DNA from 2 places in the Brevibacillus sp. IT-7CA2 genome. Region 2 is predicted to be linked to the other one. Evidence: a T-box and tRNA genes for the amino acid it is inferred to sense, from the RefSeq annotation. Region 2 holds a T-box; the other holds one or more tRNA genes.
The links. A T-box is a leader RNA that pairs with one kind of tRNA and senses whether it is charged. The one in region 2 lies ahead of serS (serine--tRNA ligase), so its partner is inferred to be a tRNA-Ser.
Positions count from the first base shown of each region.

Region 1: it encodes a tRNA-Ser, which carries the amino acid that the T-box ahead of serS (serine--tRNA ligase) is inferred to sense. The anticodon was not compared.

Region 1 is NZ_CATKQT010000011.1:727,439-730,848, reverse strand. Features, by position in the region: gene thiM (hydroxyethylthiazole kinase) at 1-746, shown strand, start outside; tRNA gene ACM6JA_RS10075 (tRNA-Ser) at 1,633-1,725, shown strand; tRNA gene ACM6JA_RS10070 (tRNA-Glu) at 1,734-1,807, shown strand; tRNA gene ACM6JA_RS10065 (tRNA-Val) at 1,870-1,945, shown strand; tRNA gene ACM6JA_RS10060 (tRNA-Leu) at 1,955-2,041, shown strand; tRNA gene ACM6JA_RS10055 (tRNA-His) at 2,059-2,134, shown strand; gene ACM6JA_RS10050 (glyoxalase superfamily protein) at 2,216-2,584, opposite strand; gene ACM6JA_RS10045 (EamA family transporter) at 2,929-3,410, opposite strand, start outside.
Region 2 is NZ_CATKQT010000007.1:4,330-7,739, forward strand. Features, by position in the region: gene pdxS (pyridoxal 5'-phosphate synthase lyase subunit PdxS) at 1-868, shown strand, start outside; gene pdxT (pyridoxal 5'-phosphate synthase glutaminase subunit PdxT) at 879-1,454, shown strand; T-box leader at 1,587-1,812, shown strand; gene serS (serine--tRNA ligase) at 1,866-3,146, shown strand; gene ACM6JA_RS04445 (hypothetical protein) at 3,339-3,410, shown strand, end outside.

The DNA of each region.
Region 1 (3,410 bases), on a different contig from region 2:
ACATGACGAACGTAGTAGTCACGAACTTTACAGCGAATGGCTTGTTAGCACTTGGTGCATCACCTGTCATGGCGTATGCCAAACAAGAGGTGGCAGACATGGCAAAGATCGCCGGAGCTCTTGTATTGAACATAGGGACATTGAATGAGCATGAGATCGAAGCGATGCTGATCGCAGGAAAATCGGCGAATCAGCATGGCGTTCCTGTTTTGTTTGATCCAGTGGGAGCGGGAGCAACATCGTACCGAACCGAAACAAGTCAACATCTTGCGCAGGAACTGGATCTTACCCTCATTAGAGGAAATGCTGCCGAGATTGCCAATGTCATCGGGGAGCGTTGGGAGATTAAAGGTGTAGATGCGAAGGAATCGGGCGGAGATGTCGCGGACCTAGCGAGAGCAGCAGCGAAAAAGCTAAGGACAATCGTTGCGATTACAGGCAAGGTCGATGTGATTTCGGATGGAGAAACGACTTACTCGATCCATAATGGTCATCCAATCTTAACGAAGGTGACCGGAACTGGCTGTTTGTTAACGTCTGTTATGGGAGCGTTTGCAGCCATTGCAAATGACAAGCTGATCGCAGGTGCTGCAGCATTGGTATGCTACGGTGTTGCTGCGCAGCTGGCAGCAGAGAAAGCAGCAGGAGTAGGTCCAGGCAGTTTCCAAGTCGAATTTTTGAATGCCTTGCATAACTTGACCGCAGACGATGTTCGCCGTTTTGGGTACATCGAAAAAAAACAATAAAAATTCCCCTTTAAAAAAGGGGAGACAAATGGCCGTAGAACGATTAAGCTAGATATGTTAGACAGTAGCTGTAATTTCGTAGTGAATAAGACAGCAGCTTCTTCTGGTGCTCTGATAGTGCTAGGAATATAAATTCTACTTGATCAGCATCGAATGGACGGACATAAAAACGGGAAATACCATGACAAATAATTTCTCTCTTTAACGTCAGCGCCACACTGGCGTCTGTTCGTATGTGCAATTCCACGCTGCGTACCCTCCTTGGACATTCAATAGAGTACCAAAAAAATACAAGGAAAAACAAGGTAATTATGTCTGATTCATGTCCAAGTTGTTACCGTTTTTTGGATGAAAATTGACGAGGAAAACGATTCAGATATAACTAGCGGGGATTGTTGGGAAAGCATCCTGTTCGAGAGAAAAAATTCGAGATGAGTCCGGCCATTCTCCCTTTTTCCGTTGAGTTATTTACTTTATTTCGAAGGCAGCGTACGAGCTCCTGATCGCAATGACAAGAAAAATAGCCGTGCTTTTGATAGCAATCATCATGCCTCTTGCAGCATCTGTCGACGTCATCAATCGGAGCACCCGGCCCGGAGCATCCAGGCCCACACCAGTTTCCGTACAAACAGGGGAAGCCTACTGAACGGCGTTTTCTTTTTGACAACTGACATCACTCCGTCTTGTAAAGGAATACTACTTGTATCATATTGAACAGAACGTGAAGTTGCTTTAGGCAATCTCCCTTTTTTCTTTTTGAATGAAAAACACCTAAGATTGATGAAACGACGGTAGTACGAGGGGAAAACTTTCAAAATATCACTTGAAATCATGTTGTGAATATGATAGATTAATTCTTGCCGAAGCGAACGCTTGCAGGCTCGATGGATGGATGTCCGAGCGGCCGAAGGAGCACGATTGGAAATCGTGTAGGCGGTGTCGAACCGTCTCGTGGGTTCAAATCCCACTCCATCCGCCATCATACTTGGCCCGTTGGTGAAGCGGTTTAACACAGCAGCCTTTCACGCTGTCATACAGGGGTTCGAATCCCCTACGGGTCACTTTATACCCCACAAAGTGAAGTGAATGCTTTGCGGGGGCCTCAACAACTGGTTTGGGGTATGGAGGCTTAGCTCAGCTGGGAGAGCATCTGCCTTACAAGCAGAGGGTCGGCGGTTCGATCCCGTCAGCCTCCACCATTTTTATATGCGGTCGTGGCGGAATTGGCAGACGCGCTAGATTCAGGTTCTAGTGGTGGCAACACCGTGGAGGTTCAAGTCCTCTCGACCGCACCAAGCAAACCCTATATATGGCGGTCGTGGCGAAGGGGTTAACGCACCGGATTGTGGCTCCGGCACTCGTGGGTTCAAGTCCCATCGATCGCCCCATATATGTTCAAAATGTAAAATGAAAATAGCCCAGCGGTGGCTCCTGTAAAGGAACTCCGGCTGGGCTTTCTTTATATCCGTCTACGATTGAGCAACAGGCTGATAAAAATGAAGGCGATTGCCAAAAGGATCGGTCACGCTCACTTCACTCGTTCCCCACGGCGTCTCCTCTAGACCGGGACGAGCGTACTTATATCCTTGACGCAACAGTGACTGATGAAAAAGCTCGATGTTCTCTACCTGTACGCGAATCGCTGAGCCAGGACAAGCATCCCCGTGATGTTCGGATAGATGAAGCGTGCACGATGGAGAAGAAATTTGCATGTACAACGGAAAGTGATCCTCGTAACGATGCTCCCAATCAATCTGAAAACCTAGAAACTCCACATAAAACTCTCTTGCCTTCTCAACGTTAAACATACGAAAAATCGGCGTTATGTTCTGATTCATTTGCCTAGAAACCTCCGGATTGTATTGAGGGAAGCGAGGTGCACCCCTTCGTGAAAAATAGTTCGGACAAGCACTTGTGCAATCGTGTGCATGCCGGATTCAGTTGCGGGAAATTCTTCTAATCGATCCTTGTAAGCAGCTTGTATCTTCTGAGGTTGTTCGTGTAATAAGGTGACGAGCACTTCGAGATTCGGTGGCGGTGTATCCCAGTCAGCAGTCTTTGCAAATAGATTCGAGTCAGTGAATCTACCTTCCTTCTATAGAGAAGGGGGTGTATCAACAAAAAAGCGTGCAGAACCAGCTCGTCTGCACGCTTTTTTGTATGCTGTGTATAGGAAACGGCACTACATTCTTTCCTGCTCGAGGGTGTGAGAAGGGGAGAATAGTTTCCGCCATTTTACTTGCGGTACACAAATGGCAGCGAGGATCATGAATACGCCACCCCATTGAGGGAGAGATACAGTCTCTTGAAGCACGAAACTCGACAAGAGCACGACTGTAGGCAATTCGACTGCACTTAAAATGGTAGCCAGTCCATTGCCGATCCGCGGAACACCGACAGCCAAACAGAAGATAGGGATGACCGAACCGAAGATCGCAACCAAAAGACCGAGCGGCAGCAAACCTTGCAGAAGCTGACCATTTACCAGGAAAGTCGGTGGATAAACGATCGAGAGCATCAGGGCAGCCATACTAATCGAAATCGCGCTTCGCAAGTATGGATCCATTCCAGGGAGAATTCGCCCGCTGAAGAAAATAACCAAGGCAAAGGTCGCGCCCGACATCAGACCGAAGATCAGTCCGACCATGTCTACATTCTGAATGC
Region 2 (3,410 bases):
ATCCCGCGTTAAAAGAGGTATGGCTGAAATGCAAAAAGGCGGCGTTATTATGGACGTCGTAAATGCTGAACAAGCGAAAATTGCAGAAGCAGCGGGTGCTGTTGCTGTAATGGCTTTGGAGCGTGTACCGTCTGACATTCGTGCAGCTGGTGGAGTTGCGCGTATGGCGGACCTTAGCATTGTGGAGGAAGTACTGAATTCTGTTTCGATCCCTGTTATGGCAAAAGCTCGTATCGGTCATTTTGTTGAAGCGCGTGTTCTTGAGTCTCTGGGTGTAGATTATCTCGATGAGAGTGAAGTACTCACTCCAGCAGATGACTTGTACCATATCAATAAAAAAGAGTTCACGGTACCGTTTGTATGTGGCGCCCGTGATCTGGGTGAAGCTCTCCGTCGTATCGGGGAAGGTGCATCCATGATCCGCACAAAAGGTGAGCCAGGAACCGGAAACATTGTAGAGGCTGTTCGTCATATGCGCACGATGATGTCCCAAATCCGCAAAGTGCAAGCCATGTCCTACGATGAACTGATGGCGGAAGCCAAAAACCTGGGTGCCCCATACGAACTGCTTGAAGAGGTACACAAAACAGGTAAGCTGCCAGTCGTAAACTTCGCAGCAGGTGGAGTAGCAACACCAGCAGATGCTGCCCTGATGATGCAATTGGGCTCCGATGGCGTGTTTGTAGGCTCTGGTATCTTTAAATCAGAGAATCCAGAGAAGTTTGCTCGCGCGATTGTGGAAGCGACCACCCACTACACGGATTACGAACTGATTGCTCGCGTATCCAAAGGCTTGGGGACGGCAATGCCAGGAATCGAAATCTCCAAGATTCGTGAAGCTGATCGCATGCAAGAACGCGGCTGGTAAGGTGAGTAGCATGAAAATCGGCGTACTCGCTCTACAAGGAGCTGTAGCAGAACATGTGCGAATGCTAGAAGAGGTTGGTGCCACAGCTGTCCCGGTCAAAAAAGTAGAAGAACTGGATGACCTCGACGGGCTGATCATTCCCGGCGGAGAAAGCACCACGATTAGCAAGCTGATGCACAAGTACGGATTCATGGAGGCGGTTCAAGAGTTCGGTAAGGCGAACAAGCCGATCTTCGGAACTTGCGCAGGAGCGATCCTTCTGGCAAAACAGATTCAAGGACAAGACGATTGCCATTTAGGGTTGATGGAGATCAAAGTCGAGCGGAATGCTTTTGGTCGCCAAAAGGAGAGCTTTGAAGCCTTGATGCCTGTTGCGGGTGTGGCGGCAGATTACCCGGCAGTGTTCATCAGAGCACCGTATATCATGGAAGTGGGAGAGAACGGTCAAATCTTGGCCAAGCACGAAGACAAGATTGTTGTCGCCCGGAGCGGTCACTATTTGGCAGCAGCCTTTCACCCAGAATTGACTGAAGATACAAGACTGCACAAATACTTCCTCGACATGGTCAAGGAATACAGAAGCTAGCTAGCTGTCATACTGGAAGATCGGCCGTAAAAAAGGCGCCGATCTTCTTTTTTTCTGAAAAGATCGAGGCGGGCTACTCTTTACATACGTATAGATCCTGTAGTACAGTTAACAATAATAGTATTCATGAATAAGAATGCGATGATGAGAACAAGTACTTCACAAGAGCCAGGCCTAGAGAGTCGGTGGTAGGTGCGAACCGATCCGGTTATGTGAAGGAATCCATCTCGGAGTGGCAAAGGAACAACAACTTTGTCCGGAACCGTCCCGTTATGACGGAAGAGTGGGCATATGCATGAAGGATTGCTGCATGTGTCAACGAGGGTGGCAACGCGGGTATACAACACTCGTCCCTTACCAGGGGACGGGTGTTTTTTGTTTTTTTTCAATACGATTCGGAGGGATTCACACATGTTGGACGTAAAAGTATTACGCCAGGATTTGGAAGAAGTAAAACGCCGTTTGGCTCACCGCAATGAAGATATTTCTGCGTTGGATCAATTCGTGGAAGTAGATGAAAAGCGTCGCCAAATCATCCAAGAAGCAGAAGCGCTGAAAAATAAGCGTAACACGGTATCCGAGCAAGTAGCGGTTATGAAACGCAATAAGGAAAATGCAGACCATCTGATCGCTGAAATGAAAGAAGTAAATGAGCGCATCAAGGCTTTGGATGAAGAGCTGCGTCAACTGGATGAGCAGCTGGAGTTCATTTTGCTGAGCCTCCCGAACCTGCCGCACGAAAGCACGCCGATCGGTACGACAGAAGACGATAACGTGATTGCCTGGACATGGGGAGAGCCACGTGCATTTGACTTCGAGATTAAGCCTCACTGGGAGCTGGCTAGCCAAGCAGGCATTCTCGATTTTGAAACGGCGGCAAAAGTAACAGGAAGCCGTTTTGTTTTCTATAAAGGCTTGGGCGCACGTCTGGAGCGCGCACTGATGAACTTCATGATGGATCTGCACTCGAATGAACATGGCTATGAAGAAGTGATCCCACCGTATATCGTCAACCGTACGAGCATGACGGGAACGGGTCAATTGCCTAAGTTCGAAGAGGATGCATTCAAAATTGAGGGACCAGATTACTTCCTGATTCCAACTGCAGAGGTACCGGTCACCAATATGCATCGTGATGAAATCATGGATGGAGCGGATCTCCCTCGCTACTACACTGCTTTCAGCGCATGTTTCCGTTCGGAAGCGGGTTCTGCTGGCCGTGATACGCGTGGGTTGATTCGTCAGCATCAATTCAACAAAGTTGAGCTGGTGAAATTCGTGAAACCAGAAGAGTCTTATGACGAACTCGACAAACTGGTGAAAAACGCTGAAAAGGTGCTTCAATTGCTTGGAGTGCCATACCGTGTCCTGAGCATGTGCACAGGTGATCTAGGATTTACGGCTGCGAAGAAATTCGACCTGGAAGTTTGGATTCCGAGCGGCGGCACATACCGTGAAATCTCGTCTTGCTCGAACTTTGAAGATTTCCAAGCGCGTCGTGCCAATATCCGTTTCCGTCGCGATACGAAATCGAAACCGGAATTTGTGCATACATTGAATGGTTCTGGTTTGGCGATTGGACGTACAGTAGCAGCGATCTTGGAAAACTACCAAGAGGCAGACGGAACAATCGTGATTCCAGAAGTTCTTCGTCCGTACATGGGCGGAGTAGACAAAATCGCGCCGAAGTAATAAGTGAGAGATTTGGAAAGCAGCTCTTGATCCATAACGGGTCAAGGGCTGTTTTATATTGTGTACTAATACAGGTGGAATTTTTTAAAAAACGTGTTGCACTGTACTATTCTCTGTTATATAATAAAAACAAATTTTAAGAATATTGTTTTAATACAGAAACGGAGGAATGGAGAATGGACTGCTATCGGTGTGAAGGTAACGGAGAACAAAATTGCCCAAGATGTGGAGGCGTTGGTCGTGATGCTAACGGAGCGGCTTGCC